Regions from separate parts of the Arthrobacter sp. Z5-13 genome, predicted to be linked through region 1. Evidence: riboswitches for the same ligand, from Rfam matches in the RefSeq annotation. Region 1 holds a riboswitch; each other region holds the start of a gene.

Evidence for each region. Region 1 has a riboswitch for cyclic di-AMP ahead of M1E02_RS17475 (aggregation-promoting factor C-terminal-like domain-containing protein). Riboswitches for the same ligand answer to the same signal wherever they lie in the genome.
Region 2: another riboswitch for cyclic di-AMP. It lies ahead of M1E02_RS16880 (M23 family metallopeptidase); the one in region 1 lies ahead of M1E02_RS17475 (aggregation-promoting factor C-terminal-like domain-containing protein).
Region 3: another riboswitch for cyclic di-AMP. It lies ahead of M1E02_RS03335 (LysM peptidoglycan-binding domain-containing protein); the one in region 1 lies ahead of M1E02_RS17475 (aggregation-promoting factor C-terminal-like domain-containing protein).

Annotation. Positions count from the first base shown of each region.
Region 1 covers NZ_CP096460.1:3,768,069-3,775,201, reverse strand. Annotated here, with positions in the region: gene upp (uracil phosphoribosyltransferase) at 1-302, shown strand, start outside; gene M1E02_RS17480 (HAD-IA family hydrolase) at 307-975, shown strand; gene M1E02_RS17475 (aggregation-promoting factor C-terminal-like domain-containing protein) at 997-1,749, opposite strand; cyclic di-AMP (ydaO/yuaA leader) riboswitch at 1,749-1,927, opposite strand; gene M1E02_RS17470 (sensor histidine kinase) at 2,015-3,517, opposite strand; gene M1E02_RS17465 (response regulator transcription factor) at 3,522-4,235, opposite strand; gene M1E02_RS17460 (winged helix-turn-helix domain-containing protein) at 4,850-5,722, shown strand; gene M1E02_RS17455 (hemerythrin domain-containing protein) at 6,152-6,721, shown strand; gene M1E02_RS17450 (MBL fold metallo-hydrolase) at 6,758-7,133, shown strand, end outside.
Region 2 covers NZ_CP096460.1:3,629,581-3,636,713, reverse strand. Annotated here, with positions in the region: gene M1E02_RS16895 (DUF3027 domain-containing protein) at 1-542, shown strand, start outside; gene serC (phosphoserine transaminase) at 629-1,759, opposite strand; gene M1E02_RS16885 (iron-dependent transcriptional repressor DtxR) at 2,069-2,764, shown strand; cyclic di-AMP (ydaO/yuaA leader) riboswitch at 2,916-3,126, shown strand; gene M1E02_RS16880 (M23 family metallopeptidase) at 3,130-3,957, shown strand; cyclic di-AMP (ydaO/yuaA leader) riboswitch at 4,087-4,264, shown strand; gene M1E02_RS16875 (C40 family peptidase) at 4,269-4,991, shown strand; gene M1E02_RS16870 (NlpC/P60 family protein) at 5,092-5,853, shown strand; gene M1E02_RS16865 (HNH endonuclease) at 6,158-6,658, shown strand; gene mobA (molybdenum cofactor guanylyltransferase) at 6,729-7,133, shown strand, end outside.
Region 3 covers NZ_CP096460.1:711,111-718,243, forward strand. Annotated here, with positions in the region: gene M1E02_RS03305 (response regulator transcription factor) at 71-967, shown strand; gene M1E02_RS03310 (alpha/beta fold hydrolase) at 964-1,833, opposite strand; gene M1E02_RS03315 (TetR/AcrR family transcriptional regulator) at 1,882-2,550, shown strand; gene M1E02_RS03320 (hypothetical protein) at 2,702-3,175, opposite strand; gene M1E02_RS03325 (hypothetical protein) at 3,454-3,975, opposite strand; gene M1E02_RS03330 (threonine/serine dehydratase) at 4,015-4,947, shown strand; cyclic di-AMP (ydaO/yuaA leader) riboswitch at 5,080-5,258, shown strand; gene M1E02_RS03335 (LysM peptidoglycan-binding domain-containing protein) at 5,263-6,132, shown strand; gene M1E02_RS03340 (SCO4226 family nickel-binding protein) at 6,227-6,475, opposite strand; gene M1E02_RS03345 (phosphotransferase) at 6,585-7,133, shown strand, end outside.

The DNA of each region.
Region 1 (7,133 bases):
CCTATGCTGAACGGCTCCCGGAGGATCTGACCAACCGGCAGATCTTCGTGCTGGACCCCATGCTGGCCACAGGCGGAACGCTCCGTGAGGCCATCAAGTTCCTCTTCAAGCGCGGCGCTTCGGATGTCACCTGCATCTGCCTCCTTGCTGCCCCGGAAGGCCTTGCCAGGCTCGAGGAAGAACTCTCGGACGCCAACGTCACTATCGTGCTTGCTTCCATCGACGAGAAACTCAACGACAAGTCCTACATTGTGCCCGGACTGGGCGATGCGGGCGACAGGTTGTACGGGATCGCCGGATAACCTGATGAGCCTGCCCAACTACACACTGACCGCCCGCGCTGTCCTGTTCGACATGGACGGGACGCTCGTAGATTCCACCAGCATTGTGGAAAGGGTGTGGGGCGAATTCGCCGGCCGGTACCGCCTCGACTATGCCGAAATCCTACGGACCTCGCACGGCGTCCAAGCCATCGGTACCGTGCGGCGTTACGCCCCCGCCGGATCCGACGTCGAAGCCCTCACCGAGGAGCTCGGGCGGATGGAGCTGGCTGAGACGCGCGGGATCATTCCGGTGCCGGGCGCCGTGGAGCTCCTGGCGAGTCTTCCGGCCGAATCCGTGGCCCTGGTGACGTCGGCTTTCCGCGGGCTCGCTGAGGTGCGTATGGCTGCAGCCGGGCTGACTATTCCCGTCTCTGCTGTCTTCGCCGCTGACGTTACCCGGGGCAAGCCGGACCCGGAGGGCTACCTCCTGGCGGCGTCGCTCCTTGGTGTCCACCCCAGCGACGCCCTGGTGTTTGAAGACGCCCCCGCCGGGATTGCCGCCGGTGTAGCAGCGGGCATCCGGACCATCGCTGTTGGGCCCAACACCGGAGAGCTTCCCGACGGCGTCCTCCACGTCCGCGACTACTCAGCGGTGTCCGCCACAGTCAATCAGGATGCCACCGGAAAGAACGTTATTTCTTTCCGGCTTTGATCCCCGACGCTGGCTACAGGTTTAGTACCAGTTGTTGGCGTAGTGGAAGTTCAAGGCGCCGCAGGGGGAGCCGTAGCGTTCCTTGATGTAGTTCAGGCCCCAGTTGATCTGGGTCCGGAAGTTGGTCACGTAGTCAGCACCGGCAGTGGCCATCTTCTCAGCGGGAAGGGACTGCACGATTCCATAGGCGCCGCTGCTGGGGTTGGTGGCAGTGGTCTTCCAGTCCGATTCCTTGGTCCAGAGTGTCACGAGGCACTGCATTTGGTCCGCAGCCCAACCGTAGGTGGCAAGCTGACTCGCAGCGTAGGCCTGGGCTGCTGCAGGATCGTCCACCGCTACGGGTGCGGGGGCGGGCTCTGGAGCCGGTGCTGGTGCAGGTTCTGGGGCCGGGGCTGGGGCTGGGGCAGGCGCTGCCTGGGGCTCAACCGGTGCCTGCGAAGGAGCTGCCTTCGCCTCAACCAGAGACTTTTCGAAGTCGATTCGTGATTCCGCGTTGGCCGTTGTGGGAGCTTGGGCCGCGGGAGCAGCTGCCGGTGTGGCCGGCTCTGAGGCCTGCCCCGCTGCACCCACACCAATCAGTACGGCACAGGCCGAGGCGACGACAGCCAGACGATAGCCGTTGCCACCCAGGCCCGAGTTCAACCTGGAGAGGGAGAAGGGGGTTTTGGAGCCTTCCGCGCGGTGCCTTGAAATCCCATGCTTTGAGGGCTGATCCGGTGCGTTCTCAGGCTCCGGATTGTGATCAGGGCGCGTTTGTACCAAGGGTTCAGTCATGATTGCCTCTCAACGCCTGCGGAGTTAGCTGTCGGGTTCGGATGAGGTCATCCGGCCGCACGGAAAATCACGTGTCGGCTTCACCCCAAGGGCGGAATGCTGCACAAATTGCCCGGAGACTCTGGGTCCCCCGCCTCTGCCTGGTCATGCGGTATCCGGGAAGCGGCAGAGTTTGGCGTCCAACCGGAAATGCGGCCAGAACGGTAGCCGCACCCCCACGACGCTACAGGAGTTGAGGGCTTAAGTCACATTTTGGTAACAGAGATCACGACGGCGGCGTGTTGCCTTGCGCCTGAAACCTGAGCAAAAAACGTGTGCGGCCAGGGCGGGAAGTGACCTCAACACTGCCTCTGTGAGCCTCCATGATCGACTGGACGATCGACAACCCAAGGCCGCTGGATCCCTCATCTTCACTATTGCTTCCTCCAGCTCGAGTGCTCGCTCTTGAGGCATCCGCGCGGGTAAAACGGGTGAATACCTTGTCAATGAATCCGGGATCGATGCCGGGCCCATCGTCAGCCACGGAAATGACGACGCTCCCTTCACATGCGCCCACCACACCGGCCACAACAGTGGTTCCAGGCGGTGTGTGCTTCCGGGCGTTGGAAAGCAGGTTCGTCAGGACCTGCCGCAGTCCCGACGCGTCGCCGCGGACCATGACCGCACCTCGCGGCAATTCAAGCTTCCAATTTCGGTCGGGCGCCATCACCCGCTCATCACTGACCGTCTCGACCACCAGCTGGGTGAGATCCACGTCGCCGAATGGCAACTGCCGCCCTTCGTCAATGCGGGCGAGCATGAGCAGGTCTTCCACCAGTGCAGTCATTCGCTCGGACTGGCTTTGTACCCTTGCCAGGGATTTCGTCCCGTCAGGCGTCAGGTTTTCCGTCATCCTCATCAGCTCGGTGTAGCCGCGGATGGCAGTGAGAGGGGTTCGCAGTTCGTGGGAGGCATCCGCCACAAACTGTCGTACCTTGGTCTCGCTCCTTTGCCGGGACTCGAGGGCCCGGGAGACGTTATCAAGCATGAGGTTCAGAGCGTGGCCAACCCTGCCCACTTCAGTTCCGGGGTGAGCGCTCGACGGCGGGACCCGCACGGCGAGTGCCACCTCGCCGGCGTCGAGCGGTAAGCGCGAGACCTGAGTGGCCACATCAGACAACTGTTCAAGGGGCTTGAGGTTGCGGCGGATTATCGCTGTACCTGCCAGGCCGATCAGCAGTATTCCGGCGAGTGACCCCACCCCCATGGTCCACACCAGGGAATTCAGGGTGCTCTCCTTCCCAGCCAAGGGAAGGCCTGTTATCGCGACATCTCCGGAACGCGTCTGGACCGCGAGCAGCCGGTAGTCCCCATCTGCCAAAGTCCTTGTAACGGGAGTGCCATCGGTCGGCACGTCCAACAGAACATGGTTGTCGTCAGGGGAGAGCGCGGCTCTGCTGGTGTCCGAAGCCAGGAACCCGGCACTGCTGACCTGTCCATTCTGGATCCGCGCGAAGACCGTTCCCACCCCTTGTCCTGGCAAGTCCAGGGGATCGGGCCCGTTGGGGGTACCCAGTGGCGCCCTGCCCCCTTTGACGGCGTTTTTCGAGGCGAGCTGGAGATTATCGTCCAGCTGCCCCGTCAGGAACGAGTCCATGGAGGCGTAGCTGACCAGTCCTGTGGCCCCGCAAATAGCCACGAGGAGGGCCATGGCAAGAAGCACGAGCCGGGTGCGCAGATGCCAAGTTGACGGCTGGCGCCAGGTGCGGGGGACGGTCAGGGGCTGCACGTGGTCAGACCGCGGGCTTGATCACGTAGCCCGCACCGCGCATGGTGTGGATCATTGGGGGGAGTGTGGCGTCGACTTTCTTCCGCAGGTAGGAAATGTAAAGCTCCACAATGTTGGCCTGGCCGCCGAAATCGTAATTCCAGACGTTATCCAGGATCTGCGCCTTGCTGACAACACGTTTGGCGTTTTCCATCAGGTAGCGCAAAACTTCGAATTCGGTGGCTGTCAGCTGCAGGTCCTCGCCTCCGCGGGTTACTTCCCGCGTGTCCACTGCCAGCTCGGAAGTGTCCATGGCTGCAACGCCTGAACGCTGAACCAGCCGGTGAAGGCGCAAGAGAACCTCCTCCATGCTGAAGGGCTTGGTCACGTAGTCGTCCCCACCGGCGGCCAGGCCCGTAATGCGGTCCTGCACATCGTCCTTCGCTGTCAGGAACAGCGCCGGAACTCCTGGCGCAAACGTGCGTATCCGCTTCAACAGTTCAACGCCGTCGAAGCCTGGAAGCATGACGTCCAGAATGAGGACATCGGGACGAAAGTCCTTGGCGAGTTTGACCGCTGCAGGCCCGTCTCCTGCTATCGCTACAGACCAGCCGGACATTCTCAAACCCATGCTCATCAGTTCGGAGAGGCTTGGTTCGTCGTCCGCCACGAGGGCCCGAATAGGGGACCCGTCAGGGTGGGTGAGCTGCGGCAGATTACTGGTGTGAGTTGCTGGCATACCTAAGTTTTTGCCCTGCGGGATTGTCTGGGCTGTGCGCTTCCTGTGTGGAGCCTGTGAGTGGGTTGGTACTGCCGCATTGCCTAGCAGATGCAAATTAAGCGAACTTTTCAGGAGGCCGTGTAAAGGGGCTGGACATTGACAGCGGTTAGAGGCAGTGTGTTTCGGTATTCCAAAAGCAACTGAATATAAACGCAAATGTAGGCCGAAACGAAGAATTTTGTTCGGAAAAGCTGCTTTCCCGAACGTTCAGACAGAAAAACAACTGTTATTTTATCCCCGTCACAGAATGGTGATTTACATCACATAATGCTGTTTTGTCTCACGATGCGGACGAATCGGTCCATTGTTACTTGCAAGTTGTCATTGTTACGTTGCACACTCTCATTGTGAACAAGAACTCAACAGCACCTGCAGCCGCAGTATCTCGGACCAGCACATCCGCTGGCTCTGACATGCGCTGTTGTCGAATGCACGCCTGACTTTCCTACCCCGAACAGTTGTTTAGGCATTCGCCCCCCAGCCCAGCGTCGGGCGCCCCTCCCCAGTTCTCATTGCGGGGAAATCGAGCATTCGAGCCGCGATGACGGCCATTCACATTGAGGTAAGCATTCATGTCAGTTGCATCTGGATACGTCCACATCTCCGTCCGTAACGCCAACAAGAGCGCTCCGCCCGCCGGTGTCCGCCCAGGTTTTGGTGGCCGCCCTGCATTGGCTCCCGCGGCTCCCAGCAGCAGTTACGCCGCGCCCGGCTTCGTTCCGCAGGGTTACAACCCCAACTCCTACGGCCAGCTTCGCGCTGTGTCCCCGGTTGATCCGTCGCCGGCCACTGCCCCCACCCCGGTCATCGCTCCGGCCAATGGCTCCGCCGTTCGTCCTGTTCCGAATGAGAACGTTGCACGCGGATTTGTGCTGTACATGGGCATTGACGAGGAAACTGCCGCCGCGTCCGGGACGTCCATCGCCAAGCTCGCCCAGGAAATCCGCGCCTACGCCCAGTCCCTCGTTTCCGGCGCCGAAAGCTACGCCGCTGTTGCAGTAGCGCCTGCTAACGCCCCCGGTTCGGCGCTCGACGTCGTCCGTTCCACTTTCGGTGACCCCACCGTGAACTCGCGGCAGCGTCCCGAAACGGCCCGCACACCCCAGGCCCAGGATCCCCGCCCCTCCGGCGTGTTGATCGACCTGGCCCGACGTGAAGTCCACCTCGACGGCGAATCGCTGAACCTGACGTTCAAGGAATTCGAACTGCTGAACTACCTGGTGGAAAACGGCACCCGTACCGTTGGCCGCGACGAACTCCTTGAAGGCCTGTGGCGGAACGCCGAAGAGGTGCCGAACGAGCGCACCATCGACGTCCACATCCGCCGCCTACGTTCAAAGCTGGGCCGCTTGGCCAATACCGTGCGCACCGTCCGTGGCCAGGGCTACCGCTTCTACGAGCACCCTGAGGTCATCGTCTGGGCCGCTCCGGAATACTCGATCTAGCCTCCGCTACGCACGAAAGCGGCATTCTGCCGTGCCTTAGCGTTCGCTGGCTTCCTTGACCTCGCAAGCTCGGACAAGGAATCCTGCCAGCTCGCTTCCTCCTTCGTTCCTCCCCACCGTCTCCCTAGCCTCGCAAGCTCGGCCAGGGAACCCTGACGGCGTGGGCCCACGGCGGTGCGGCACTACGCAGAATGCCGCTTTCGTGCGTGACTAGTGAGTGTGTGCCTCCGCGGCTAAGGGATGTGCCGCCTTTGGCGTTCAGTCTTGTCTCTGAGTGTGTGCCTCCGCGGCTAAGGTTCCTGGCGGGCGACGGCATCCCGTCAATCCCGGCAACCTTCGAGAAGAGTTACCTATAGATCACACGGCAATGCGGTGGTAGCTTGACCTTCTATTCAGGGTAGGAGAAACGATCTGCAGGAGGGCTGTGTCATGAACGAGGCCAACGCCGGTGGGACGGATGTGGTGGACATCCTCACCGCTGACCATCAGGAGATGGTGGAGCTGTTCGGACAGATTGAGGGAACGTCCGACGCCGGCCAGCGCAGAGACTTGGCCGATACTCTGATCGCCGAGGTGATGCGCCATGCTGTCGCCGAGGAGATGTTTGTTTACCCGGCCATAGAAGAGCATGTGCCCAACGGCGCCGAGGAGGTCGAGCACGACAAGAAGGAACACGACGAGATTGTCCACTTGATGAAGCAGGTGGAAGGCGTGGATCCTTCTGATCCGACCTTTATGGAACTGGTTCAGCAGCTGGAGGCGAAGTTGCGTCACCATGCGAATGACGAGGAGTCTGAACAGTTCCCGAAGCTGCGTACCCACATTCCTGCAGAAAGACTCGTCGATTTGGGCGAAAAAGTGCAGAAGGCCAAGAAACTGGCACCGACCCGTCCACATCCCACTGCGCCGCACTCCGAGTTGTTTCACAAGACGGTTGGCCCAGGGGTGGGAATGGTTGACCGGCTCCTGGACAAGCTAACGGGGCGCCATACAGGCTAAAGAGCGCGCTGTAGGATCTGCGGCGAGGGAGTAAACATGGCGTTGACTGAGGTGGCCGACAACGTCCACCGCTTCGCGGACGCATACGTCAACTTTTACTTAGTCGAAGGTCGGGAAGGGCTTACCCTCATTGACTCGGGTCTTCCGTCAATGTGGTCGCCGCTTGAGCGCGCACTGATTGGGCTCGGCTACTCCCTTCAGGACATCAGGGCACTTGTCCTGCCCCACGCCCACTTCGATCATTTAGGCCTTGCCAGGCGCCTTCATCAGCAACTGGGGATTCCTGTGTGGGTCCATGCCGGGGATTCATACATTGCCCGCCATCCCTACCGCTACAGGCACGAACGCTCACGCTTCATCTTCGCACTCACACACCCGCAGGGTCTCCCCGTGTTGGCGAGCATGACTAGGG
Region 2 (7,133 bases), 140 kb from region 1:
ATGCGCTTCTGGCTGCTGCCGTGGATGTTGCCCGGACAGCGGTAGAGGGGATCGCACCTGCTTCGCAGATCGGCCGGCATCTGGCCGCACGGACTGAAGGGGATCGTGTTGTCACGCACCTTTTCGAATCGAAGCTGGCCGGCTACCAGGGCTGGCAGTGGTACGCCGTTCTGACGAGGAACTCCCGGTCCAAGAGCATCACCGTCAATGAACTGGGCCTGCTTCCGTCAGAAGATTCGATTCTTGCGCCCGAGTGGGTTCCGTGGGCGGAACGCGTGCGCCCGGAGGATGCGCGCCAGGACGATGAGCCCGTCATCGAGAACCACTCTGAAGACGGAGACACCGGCATTGACGCTGCGGCCAAAGGTCTGATCGCCGCAGCAGTGGCTGACGCCGTGCCGGAAGTTGCTGATCCAGAGACAGCGCCCTCTGCAGAGTCCCCTGACCCCTTTGAAATGGCTGAGACTTCCGACGAGGCAGAGCCCTCTGATGAGGCAGAGCCCTCTGACGAGATCAACCCTTCCGACGAGGGAACCGTCTAGCCATAACGTTAAAGAAGCGCGGCGCCGCCGGTGTAACCGGACAGCGCCGCGCTTTTTAGTGTTTTGGCTGCAGAACCTGCGGGCTGCTACTTCTTCAGTTCAGCCACGACGTAATCGATGCTGGCCAACAACGCGGTGATGTCATCCGGTTCGATGGCAACGAACGTGGCAATCCTCAGCTGGTTGCGTCCCAGCTTGCGGTAAGGCTCGGTATCAACGATTCCGTTGGCGCGGAGCACCTTGGCGATCGCGGAAGCGTCGATGGAGTCATCAAAATCTATGGTGGCAATGACGTTGGAGCGGTCCTCAGGTTTGACGACGTATGGCGTTGCATACTCGGAAGCCTCAGCCCAGTCGTAGACGCGGCCGGCAGAGTCTGCTGTCCGCTTCGCTGCGAAGTCCAGGCCTCCGTTGGCATTGAGCCACTGCACCTGGGCGTCCAAGGTCACGAGGGTGGCCAGTGCAGGCGTGTTGTACGTCTGGTTGAGCAGGGAGTTGTCGATCGCCGTCTGGAGGTCCAGGAAATCCGGGATCCACCTGCCGCTTGCCTTGATACGGGCTGCCCGCTCCAAGGCCGCCGGCGAAAACAGCCCGAGCCAGAGGCCGCCATCGGAGGCGAAGTTCTTCTGCGGCGCGAAGTAGTAGACGTCGGTCTCGGCAACATCCACATCGAGCCCGCCAGCAGCGGAAGTTGCATCCACCAGAACGAGGGAACCTTCATCGGCCCCGGGGACACGTTTCACTGGAGCGGCAACACCGGTGGAGGTTTCATTCTGCGGCCAGGCGTAGACGTCAACCCCGGCCTCAGCAGCAGGGGAGGGCCGTGTGCCGGGCTCAGCCTTGATAATCGAGGAGGGCTCAAGGAAGGGCGCCTTGTTGGTGGCAGCGGCAAACTTCGAACCGAACTCGCCAAAGGACAGGTGCTGGGCCTTCCGTTCCACCAGCCCGAACGCGGCCACATCCCAGAATGCTGTTGAGCCGCCAACGCCGAGGATGACTTCATAGCCCTCCGGGGCCTGGAAGAACTGGCTCAGGCCTTGACGGACGGATCCGACAAGGTTCTTAACAGGTGCCTGCCGGTGGGAAGTTCCCAGCAGCGTTGCCGACGCAGCGGCCAGTGCATCCATCTGCTCCGGACGGACCTTGGAAGGGCCGGCACCGAACCGGCCATCCTTGGGCAGGAGGTTGGCGGGAATAGTGATGCTGGTGTCGCTCACAATGGCTCCAATTTTCGACTTTGGACGTAGGAGATGGCCCGGCAGGTAACGGTTGCTGCAACAAAGACTCCCGTTTATTCTGCCTGACGCAGCCCACTGACGGAATTTGGCCGTCATACTGCGGTCATGACCAACGGCGCTGCCCATTGGCGGCAAGAGATTATCCGGAGTAGTTCAAAATACGTTAAGCTGGCCTGACGTACAGCACCTGGGCCGGGTAACGTGGCGGGGGCCCTGAGGCCGCCCGAACGGTCTGGCACGAGGTACGGCTGACGGACGCAAGATACTGAGCTCGAGGAGCTGAGCTGGATGACGGATCTGATCGATACAACCGAGATGTATCTTCGGACGATTTTGGAACTTGAAGAAGAAAACATTGTGGCCCTTCGTGCCCGCATTGCGGAGCGCCTGCGTCATTCGGGGCCCACGGTCTCGCAGACCATTGGGCGGATGGAGCGGGATGGGCTTGTGGTTGTTTCGGGCGACCGGCATCTGGAGCTGACCGAAACAGGGCGGAAACGCGCCACCGAAGTTATGCGTAAGCACCGCCTGGCCGAGCGACTCCTTGCGGATGTGATCGGTCTGGACTGGGCATACGTCCACGATGAAGCATGCCGCTGGGAGCATGTAATGAGTGAGCGGGTGGAGCGCCGGATCTACGAAATGCTCAACCACCCGACTGAGTCCCCCTATGGCAACCCCATCCCGGGGCTGGCTGCACTGGGTGGGGAAGTCCAGCAGCCCTTCAGTGACGGGGCAGTCAATCTTCTGGTTGCCATGTCCAGCTACAGGGCCAACTCTAACGTCAGAATCAGCAGACTTGCTGAACCTATCCAGGTGGAGCCCGAACTCCTCGTTCAGCTTGACGAAGGTGGAATCCGGCCTGGGGCAAACATTTCACTTGAGCGCGTGGGGGAGTACATCTCAGTGCGTGTTCCGGACATCGAAGGTGCGCTGGAACTGCCGCCTGAAGTTGCGGCTCACGTGTTTGTTACGGTCAGCTGACCGTCCCTCATCAGCCGCCGTCAGGGACAGCGGGCGTACGAGCAGCCCAAATATAACGAAATTATTACTGCGCTAATTAATCACCTATAGTTGAGCACTAGCGCCGATACTAAAGCGTTACCTGATCTGAAGCCGAGCTCTGCCAGCAGATCAGGTGCACGAGTCACCTACTGGCAGAGGCGGGGGAACCACAACCGGCTGTTGAGAAACAGCCTCGGGGTGAAGTCCGCCAGCAGCAAGCACACCAACGAAGGTCCCTTTCAGGGCTCCTCTGTGCCGGAATGCTTGCATGGCGGACCGGATCTTTGCACTCTCTGATCCGAATCCGACAGCTAACTTCGCAGGCTATCCAGAGAGGAAGATCTTTGACCACCCAGAACGCCAGGGGCCGTCGCCGTGCGACAGGTCCTGCTTCGGAGCTGCGAGTATCCGAAGCTGTCGCCGCCGCTGGCCGTCCCCGAGACCCACACCGGGACGCTCGCCGCAGGCGCAGTCCGTTTCGCCAGGTCACCGAATTCGCGGGAGCCAGTGGTGTAGGGCAAAAAGCCGGCATTGCCCTGGCCGCTACGGGATTGATCCTTACAGTCACGGTTCCAGCCACGAGCCCCTTGGCGGCTACCGGAGAAGTCGGCTCCACCGGAGCTACGCTTTCAGCCTCTGTACAGCCCGAAGTCTCCGCAGCTGCGGGCGCGAAAGTCGATTTCAGCCGCAGTGCCGTATCCACCACCGGCGATCCTGACGGCAAACTCAAGCAACTCCTGAGTGCACAGTCCGCTGGCACCGTCAGCCGGGCAGCGTCTGCCGGAAGCCTTGGGTCTCCGCTAGATTCCCTCGTTACCGCGTCACCCTTCGGTTACCGCGTCAGCCCGATCACCGGCGGCTACGGAGAATTCCACCGCGGCCAGGACTTCGCGGCCCAATGCGGTACCGCCGTCCACGCAGCAGCCAGCGGCACGGTCACCTTTGCTGGCTGGCATCCCTTCGGAGGTGGAAACCGCGTGGTCATTGATCACGGCAACGGACTTGAAACCACCTACAATCACTTGTCCTCGTCCGACGTCAACGTAGGCCAGAAAGTGACCAGGGGCGACACCGTGGCGCTGAGCGGGACCACCGGCGCCTCCACCGGCTGCCACCTCCACTTCGAAGTGATGGTCAACGGCGAAGTCGTAGACCCCATGGGCTGGCTCTGACTTAGCCGATGGACTACTCTCACATTCCCGTGACATGCCGTGACCTGAATGTGACATTCAATCCAAAGTCCTGTACCGTCTAAACCACGCCAACTTTTCCGAAGTTGGCGCTCTTGAGTGGATTGCCTAACTCTGCCACCGCTCAAGGTCCGTTCGCATTACATCGTCTGGCAGAGGCGGGGGAACCAATTTTGGTCTTCGCAAGAAGACCTTGGGGTTAAGTCGCGAAGCTTCTGATGAAGCCAAGTGGCCGGGTGACTCCCATCCGAATCCGACAGCTCACCTCGTAGGCATTGGGAGAGGCTACTTTCGTGTCTTCACGCCACAATGCTGCGCGCCACCGTGCTCAATCGGTGCGCATGAACCCCTTGGGTTCCGTGTCTAAAGCCGTTGCTAACAACGCGGGAACCGTTGGTCGCCAAGCTGCTGTCATTGCAGCTGCTTCAGGGCTCATTCTTGCTGCCGGCCTGCCAGCCAATGCTGCAGAGGGCAATCCTGGAGTTGCAGCCACCGCGGAATCAGGCTCACAGTCCACCCAGATCGCGGTAACCGCCGAGCCGACCGCCAAGGTTGTTTTCGAGCGTCCATCCGTGACTACCGAGGCAGCGCCGAAGATCGAGACTGTCAAGGCACAGTCCGAAGAGCCGGCAATCGAATTGGCTGCCAGCACCGAAAAGACCGACAAGCCGGCCGCCTCATCAGCAGCTGCATCGGGCTTGGCAGCAATCGCCTACACCGGAGTCGGCAGCCCCTACCTGTGGGGCGGCACCACTCCCAGCGGCTGGGACTGCTCAGGCTTTACCCAGTGGGTTTACGCCCAAGCCGGAATCAGCATCCCCCGCACCAATGCCTGGACGTCCATGACGCCCACTTCCACTCCCGCCCCCGGTGACCTGGTCATGCAGAACGGCGGTGCCCACGTTGGTATCTACGTTGGCAACGGCATGATGATCAGCGCACTGAACCCCTCGCAGGGCACGATCCTGCACGCGGTGTCTGCAACAGGCACCTCCTCGTTTTACACCCTTCGCTAAGTAACCCGTTCGGGGCGTTCCGGCCTACCCCCAAGATGCCGGAGCGTCCATAGCCCACGGCCTGCCCCGCGGTCCGAGGAATACGAAAGAGAGAAAATTAATGACTACACGTGCAACCATTGCACGGCACCGCGCCGAGGTCACCAAGACCAACTCGCTGGCTGTCATTGCCAAGTCCGTCGGCGACAACGCCGGTGGTGTGGGCCGTCAGGCTGCGGTTATCGCTGCTGCTTCCGGCCTGGTCCTGACCAGTGGAATTGCCGCCAACGCGGCTGACACCAGCGTTCAGCGCGAATCCACCTCTGCGTCCACCCTCGAAGTGAAGTCAGCCGCTCCCGCGACCATCTCGGCTGCTTCCACCATTGCGATCTCCTACGAGAAGCCTGCTGTCTCCACGACGCCGGCTCCCGTCGTCGAAGCACCCAAGCCCGTCGTGGAGGTCCAGGAAGCCGCTCCGGCGGCACCCGCTGCCGCCAAAGTAAATGTCGCTGCTGCCGTTGAGGCTCCCGCTGCCGCCCCCGCAGCCGCAAGTGGCATGGGCGCTTCGATCGCCGCTGCCGCTTACGCACAGCTCGGCGTTGCCCAGGACTGCACCATGCTGGCGACCAACTCGCTGGCTGCTGTCGGCATCAACTACCACGGCTGGCCGGCAGGTTACCTGTCCCTCGGCCGCACGGTCAGCGCTGCCGAAGCTCAGCCCGGTGACCTTGCGTACTACCAGAACGGCGGAATGGGCATGGCCCACATCGCGGTTTACGTCGGCAACGGCCAGGCAGTTCACGGTGGCTGGAATGGCGGAACCACCGCTCTCTTCAGCGTCAACGTCGGCTCCGGCCCGGTCTTCATCCGCGTAGGCGGCTAATTCCGGCTCTAAGCCAACAACAGCAGCAAGATCCCGCGACTGCGCCCAAAGGCTACGCCAGGTGAAACTGCCCGAAAGGACCCCTGTCATAGAACGGGGGTCCTTTTGCATTGCCTCTGATAATCCTGCGACGACCCATGGGCCCGGGGCGGAGGGAAATGGGAAGTACGGCTCGCCGCAAAGGCCGGATTCGGCAATTCGGGCATTCAGTGTTTACTCTGGTGATGTCGATCCTTAGCCCGGACATGCCGAGGGCAGCCGGCCCTCGTGCCCCTGACGGGTGCGGCCGTGAAGAGGTATGCGCATGCGCACACTCGTTCTGAATGCTGGATATGAACCGCTGGCGGTAGTCACCTTCCGCCGGGCGCTGGTGCTTGTGCTCGCTGGAAAAGCCAGCGTAGTGGCCGAAGGCGACGATCCCGTCGTCGGGCCGCAGGAGATCCTGGGCCGGCCGTCCGTGATCCTGCTCAACCGCTATATCCGGCCAAGGTACAACACTGCGACGGCCGTGAGCCGGCGGGGCGTGCTGCGCCGCGACGGACACCGCTGCGCGTACTGCGGCAAAGCTGCCCACACCATAGACCACGTCCACCCCAAGTCCAGGGGTGGCGCGCATTCATGGGACAACCTTGTGGCCGCCTGCCTGCGCTGCAACAACGCCAAGGGGGACCATACGCCTTCCGAGATGGGCTGGAAGCTGAGGTTTTCCCCTGCACCTCCGGTAGGCACCATCTGGCAGATCAAGGAGCTTGAGAAGCCAACGCCGGAATGGGATCCCTTCCTGCTCCCCGAATCCGCGGCTTAGGGTTTCCACGGGCCTCCCGGCAGCGTCCCTTTGTGGCTGGACGGCCGCATAAGCTTACCTTGTGGAACCAATGCCTGTGCCCTTTGATGCCGTAATCCTGGCCGGTGGCCGTTCCTCCCGTCTGGGGGGTGTGCCCAAATCGCAGTTGATGTACGACGGCGAAACCCTCCTCGCGCGGGCGCTTGGAGCCGCGGCAGGAGCAGCTAAGACAGTAGTTGTAGGTCCGGATCAGGGCGGGCTGCCGGCAGGAGTCATTGCATGCAGGGAGGATCCGCCGTTTTCAGGTCCAGCCTCTGCCATTGCCGCAGGGCTGGAAGCGCTGGCCACGGATCGTAGCGGAACGCCGTCCCCGCTGACATTGATCCTGGCGTGCGACATGCCTCACTCAGCCGCCGCAGTCAGGGTACTCCGGAGCAGCATGGACCTCACGGCTGCCGGCTTCAACGCTGCTTCAGGCGGTGACGGGGCAATGGCA
Region 3 (7,133 bases), 1.5 Mb from region 1:
CTTAATGTACCCGGAACTCTGAGACCAGAATTTATTCATAATTTGGAATCAAAGAAGGCTGGGAGCAAGAGTGGTGAATCGCGGCGTTGCTGTGGTTGTGGAGGATGACGACGACATCCGGGAGTCACTGGGGGATGTCCTCCGGCAATCCGGATTTACCGTCCATGCAACCTCATCCGGGACGGAAGGCGTGGAAGCTGTCCGGAAGCACAATCCGGTTCTTATCACCATGGACCTGAACCTTCCCGACTTTGACGGGATCGAGGCATCACGGCGGATCCGGACGTTCAGCTATGCCTACCTCATCATGGTGACAGGACGGGTGGACGAAGCCGACGCACTTATGGGATTTGGGGCCGGCGCTGACGACTACCTCACCAAACCCTTCCGACCCCGGGAGCTCCGGGCGCGGATCGCGGCGATGCTCCGGCGGCCACGGTGGTCCATCATGGAACCGGCCATCATGGAACCGGCCATCATGGAACCAGCCGTCATGGAAGCCGCTTCGATGACGCGCCATGCAGGGGAACCGGCCATGCCTGAACCTGCCCGGCTGCAACCCGCTGTGGCCCGCGCTGTGGTGCAGCCTGAACTGGGGCAGCCCGCCGCCAGGCCTCCTTTTGGGGCGGGGGAGGCGGATGAGTTCCGCGACCTGGAGCACCGCGGGTTGACTCTTAACGAGGGCACGAGGGCGGCAACGATTGATGGCAAGAAGGTGGAGCTGACGCGCACACAGTTCAATCTGCTTCTTGTACTTATGGAAAATGGGCGCCGTGTCCAGAGTAAGGAGGAGCTGGTCCGCAGGCTCCGCAACGATCCCTACGGCTCGGGTTCGTTCGTCAGCGCGGCCGAGGAGCGCGTAGTTGAGGTGCACATGGGGAATCTCAGGAACCGCCTCGGCGACGATCCCAAGGCGCCCAAATGGGTGGAAACAGTCCGTGGAGTCGGCTACCGGCTGGCTCCCTAGTGCTGGAGGTTCAGGCCCGGTGACAGGAAGGTGCTGATCCGGTCCAGCACGGTGCGTTCACGCAGCGGCCGGTTGTGCCCTAGCCCGTGCGTTACGACGAGGATGGTGGATGCGGGGTGGGCCGCCAGTAGGGCGCGGGCCTGGTCCAGCCCGATCAAAGTATCGGCGTCGTCGTGGATCACCAGCCATGGAACTTCGACAGGCAGCGGGGCCGTGGCCGAGAGTGTGGCCCAAATATCGGCCCGTCCCCGGAAGAGCCGGCGCTCCGTCCGGCGGCGCACAGCTAGCACACTTGTGCTACCAAGCCCGAGCTTTTGAGCGAAGCTCTGCAGAAGATACTCGAAGTCAGCGGCGCCGTTCACAGTAACAAGGCGCCCCACCCGCACCCCACCCCGGATGGCAAGGGCTGCACCAGGCGTCCCGAACGAATGCGCCACGATCGCCTCGAACCCGCCGTGCTGGCGGCCGAGCTCGGAAATGATGGCAGCATAATCGCGTACATCGGTCCGCAGGCCGCCGGATTCGCCGTGGGCCGGGGCATCAAAGGCCACGATGGTGCGTCCCGCCGCACGCAGTTCACGCACGAGGTGAGCAAATGCAGACGCACGACTTTGCCAGCCATGGACAAGGAGTACAGCACGAGGCCCGTTTCCCCAGCGATAGACAGCCACACGCCGCCCCTGCACCCGGATGGTGGACCGCCTGGCGTGCTCCATGACATACCGCTCCGATTCATGGACGGGTTTGCGCTTTCCGGGCCGGACCCAAAGGCTGTAGGCAGTCTCTGCTGCGAGCGGCGGGGCGACCGACTCAAGCAGGCGAAGGGCATGAACCGTCCGCGGGATAGTAGGCGTTTGTGTTGTCATAGTGCTAATATACACACACGACCGTTCGTACTGTCTAGGGGATTCTAAATGCAAACCACGCCTGCACCACTCGACGGACGCCGCCAGCGCGGCGACGAGTCCCGCCGCGCCGTTCTGCGCCTCGCGGTTGACCAGGCGTCGCTGAGCGGACTCGACGGGCTCACAATCGGGGGACTGGCAAATGAGCTCGGCGTCAGCAAGAGCAACGTCGCAACCTTGTTCGGTTCAAAGCTGGACCTGCAGCTGGCCACCATCGAAGCAGCGCGCGCTGTCTTCATCGAGAAGGTCATCACCCCGGCGCTGGCCCGCCCTCGCGGACTCCGCAGACTCATCGGCCTTGTTGAGCTGTGGCTGGATTATTCCGAGGGGCGGGTATTCGCGGGCGGATGCTTTTTCCGTGCCGTCGGGGCGGACGCCTCGGCAAAGGACGACGCCGCCCGTGAGCTTCTGGCGCGGATCGACGAGGAATGGCTGGCGTTCCTGACCCGGGCAGTGCACGAAGCTGAGCCGGAATTGCCCGGCCTGGCAGGCCGGACCAACGCCGCGGAGGTGCTCGCATTCGAGATCGGCGCCATGCTGGATGCCGCGAACATGACCTCCCTGCTGCACCGCACATCGCGTGGATACTCACTGGCGCGCAGCGGGATCAGGGATCGGCTCATCGCACTGGGTGCCCCGACGGATATCGGGCTGTCGGCGGATCCAGCTGCCACCTAACTACCGAACCCCTGGCTAGCGAACCCCTGACTACTGGACCGCGGTGCCGGATACGTCCGGTGCTGTGTAGCCAGTGAAGGTATCCGCGGATCGCACGAGCTTGATCCAGTACATGGGGGCGATTCCCGCCGTCGACGTGTAAAAAAGGGAATTAGCTGATGGCGTAGGCGAGGTTCACCGTGGCGCCTTTGCATGCGTCCTGGTTGGTGGCCTTGTTATTGAAGGTGATGGTGGCTCCGGTCCAAGCGCCCTTGGCAGTGCCGGCGGGGATCTCAGCGCCCACTGTCATGGCGGCATTGGCGATGATGTAGTCGGAGGCGTCGCAGCCAACGGCAACCACGCCGTTGACGGTGACGCTGGAGATGCTGGCCGTGACGCTCGAAACATACACCGGGCTGGTGTTGCCGTTAGTGAAATTACCGCTCAACGCCTGTGCGGCACCGCCGGGCTGCAAGCCGGAAACGACACTGGTCTGCACAGCGGTAATAGGCACATTGGTGGCGGTGGTGGCGGTTCCCGTTCCCGAGCCTCCCGCGGACCAGAAGGCATAGGCCACGCCGGCTCCGGAAAGGAGGACGACGGCGGTGGCTGCTGCGGCGGCAGTCTTTTTCGAGTTTTTGCGCATGACGGAACTCCAAGGGCGATGAGAAGTGAATGGTTTGGAAGACTCGCGAGAATTACAGCTCCCGAAGAACCGGATGACTGAAAGATCGTGAGTGAGGCCTGGCGGGTGATGTGTTCAACCGCCTCGACAGAAGACACGCTAACAGCGGAAAAATCCGAAACTTGAGAATCTGCGAAGCCGCGGAAGATCTTGAGGAAAGATTGCCTGAGCTTGCCTTAGGCCGTGGAAATCCTGCGCAAACCCTCACGTTCACGATCCCGCAGGACCCTGAGCGGAAGTCAGTCCGAGGTGATTGGATCGTTGGGTTTCTTGAGGGATCTTGAGCGCTCCGATTCGCCGCTTTTGGAATGGGACTGGAGCCGGGACAAGAAGAGGGCTGCCAAAAGCGCTGCTGCCACATGGCTATCCACCATCAGTTCACCGGAATGTGGGGATGCAGCTTCGGGGGAGAGCTCAGGCAGCTTCCAGTCCACGCCACCATCATGTCCGTGGCGAGGCGAGACGCCGCCAGGCACGGAGCCGAAAAAGTCGAAAGCAAGGTGCAGTAGCTGTTGGATCAGCCCGCAAAACACCAGCAATGACCATCCGGAAGCCAAGAGCCCGCCCAGCAAGGTTGCGGCCAAGCTGATCAAGGCCGTCAGTGCCAGGAGAATCAACGGTCCAAGGTTCTGGCCCCCGGAGATCACGTGCGCAATTGCCCCCAGGGAGACGGTCGCGGGCCCGGCCAGCCATCCGTACCGCGGGCTCTGACGATTGAAGTCCTCTGCCACGGGAATCCCTCCTGCGCTGGGTGCAGTCATCTGCGCCTGAATCTACTGGGTGCCCCTACGATTGTCAGCATGATCAGCCGCGCAGACGTCAACGAAGCCTCCGCAAGAATCGCCGATAAGGTCCGACGCACGCCCCTGATCCAACTTGACCCGGGAACTTTCGCGGGCGACGTGTGGCTCAAATGTGAGTTCATGCAGCACACCGGCACGTTCAAGGCCAGAGGTGCTTTCAATCGCATTCTTGCCTCCAACGAACGTGGGGAGTTGAATCCCGACGTAGGTATCGTCGTCGCTTCCGGCGGGAACGCGGGACTTGCCAATGCGTATGCTGCAGGCCAGCTTGGAGTCGCTGCGTCTGTTTATGTCCCGGAGAACGCCCCGCCCGTAAAAGTCAGCAAGCTCGTGACAACAGGAGCAACCGTGGTCCAGGGCGGAGCAGAATATGCGGAAGCCTATGAGGCCGCCATCAAGTATGCCGCTGAGACCGGGGCTGTCTATTGCCATGCCTACGACCAGCCGGAGATCGCCGCGGGGGCCGGCACTGTTGGTTCTGAACTGCTGGAACAACTCAAGGACGTGGACACTGTTGTGGTGGCCGTGGGCGGCGGAGGACTGATGGCGGGAGTGGCCGCAGCGGTGGAAGGCCAGGCCAAGGTTGTGGCCGTGGAGCCTTATACAGCCCCCACTCTTTCTGCTGCGCTCCAGGCGGGGGAGCCCGTTGATGTTGCTGTCTCGGGGATAGCGGCTGACGCCCTGGGAGCACGCCGGATAGGAGAGATCGCCTTTGCCGTGGCGTCCCGTACCGGGGTAGCAAGCCTCTTGGTTTCCGACGACGACATCGTCACCGCCCGTACCTGGTTATGGGAGCACTACCGCATCATCGTGGAGCATGGCGCCGCTGCCGCATTCGCCGCGCTCCACTGTGGTGCGTACGTCCCTTCCGAAGGTGAGCGGGTCGTCGTCGTACTCTGTGGCTCCAATACAGATCCCGCCACCGTTTAGCACGTCTATTTAACGTGTCGAAAAGTTTTGTTACTGAAACGTGACATCTGGTAGGAGCAGAAGCTACTCTCTTGTGGTGCCCACGGCTCCAGCCGGGGCATTCCCGCGTCAGTATGCCGAACCCTGCCGCTGACGGGGATTCGTCCGCATTTTTTCAGCGGCAGGGACGGGGGAACCACGATTCCACTCGGACCTCTTGTCAGGTCCTAGGGGTTAAGCCGCTTTGCCCCGCCCTTTGGCGGTGTGGACCGGCCGGGTGAACTCCCATCCGAACCCGACAGCTCACCCCGCAGGCATGGGAGAGGCAAAAACACCATGTCACAAAAGTCCATTTTGGCGCGCCATCGTGCCACCCCTGCCCGCTCAACCGTCATGAGCGGGTTGTCCACTTCGGCTAAATCCCACGCTCTATCGCTGGGCAGGCCGGCACTCATCATCGCCGCCGCATCAGGCCTTCTTTTCGGAGTCGGCGCTCCTGCCCATGCTGGAGCACACGCACCGGATGGTTCTACCGGCGCCACTGTCGGTGCCGCTGCCCAGGCCCCGGCCCCGGCACCGGTACAGGCAGCAGCAGTCGCTCCCGCCCCAGCGGTTGCCCCGGCCGCTGTTCCGGCTGCAGGACGGGTCCACACAGTGGTTTCCGGCGACACGCTCGGCGCAATTTCGGCACGTTACGGCGTAAGCCTGAATTCTGTCCTGGCCGCCAACAACCTGGCCATGACGTCCATCATCTACCCCGGCAACCAGATCCGGATCCCGGCAGGGGGACAGGCAGCTGCACCCACCGTGGCGCTGGCATCGACCTCCATCAGGCCGGTTACGGCTCCGGCTCCGGCACCGGCACCCGCCCCCGCTCCGGCACCCGTTGCGGCAAGCGGCACTGGTGCAGCATTGCTCGCTTCCGCCTATGCCCAGATCGGCGCAACCCAGGATTGCACCATTCTGGTGGAGCGTGCCCTGCGGTCCATCGGCAAGAGCGTGGGAGACCTCGCACCGACCCAGTTCTTCCAGTACGGAACGGTGGTTGGAACTCCGGCACCCGGTGATCTGGTCATCACCTCCGGGCACATCGGGATCTACGCAGGCAACGGACAAGTTGTCAGCAGCGGCATGAACTATGTCAATGCCACGCTGGTCCATCCGTTGTCATGGCTCTCGGGCTATTCCTTTGTGCGGGTCGCCTAGTCCGGCCTCTACCGAAGCGCAGACAAAGGGAAGCGGCAGGTGCCGGGAGATCCGGTACCTGCCGCCCTCTGACTCCAAGAGTGTCAGCTGCGTTTCACACTTTCAGCGGCAACTCGTGAACTTCGTCTGCGCGGTGGCCTGTCCGTTCGTGGATCCGCTGTACAGCTTCGGCTGATGGGGCCTCGGACAGGCAATAAATAACGCCGGCTTCGGGGTCGGCCCAGGCGTTCTTGAAATTGACGTTTTCCTCGGCCTGGATGGCCAGATCAGCTGCATGGGCTGCCTGGAGGTCCTCCCGGCTTAGGCCCTTCATGTTGTGGTGAACATCCATAAATTCCGGCATAGCTCTCTCCTTAGGTAGGGCCTGCATGGGTTGCAGTATGGAGTTAAGGGAGACGGTAGGCCTCTGGCGTTACACGGTCAATAGCGCTCTCGTGGGGAATAATGAGCCCATGCAACCGCAGTGGAGTACCCGCATCGCCTGGCCCGATTTGCCGGGACACGTGAGGGCCGGCATCGAAGAGATCCTGGGATCTCCGGTAGAGGAATGGAGCCGCCAGCAGGGTGGGTTCTCCCCTGGCACTGCCGACAGGTTGCGAACCGCTTCGGGGCAACGGGTCTTTGTCAAAGCTGTTGGCACAGTCCTGAACGAGCATTCCCCCGCCATCCATCGGAAAGAGGCGGCCAATACCCCCGGCCTACCTCCCGAGGTACCGTCACCCGCGTTGATTGGAACGTTCGACGACGGCGAATGGGTTGCCCTCATACTGGCTGATGTTGAAGGACGTGCTCCGGATCTCCCTTGGTCCTTGGCCGAACTGACCATTGTGCTGGATGCTTTGCTGGATCTGGCCGGCACCCCGGTTCCTCAATCCCTGGCGCATCTGCCATTCCTTGAACACGAGCTTCGTGAGGCGTACGGCGGCTGGGCACGTGTGAGGGAGGATCGTCCCGAAAGCTGCGACCCCTGGATCCTCGAGAACCTGGATGCCCTCGAAACA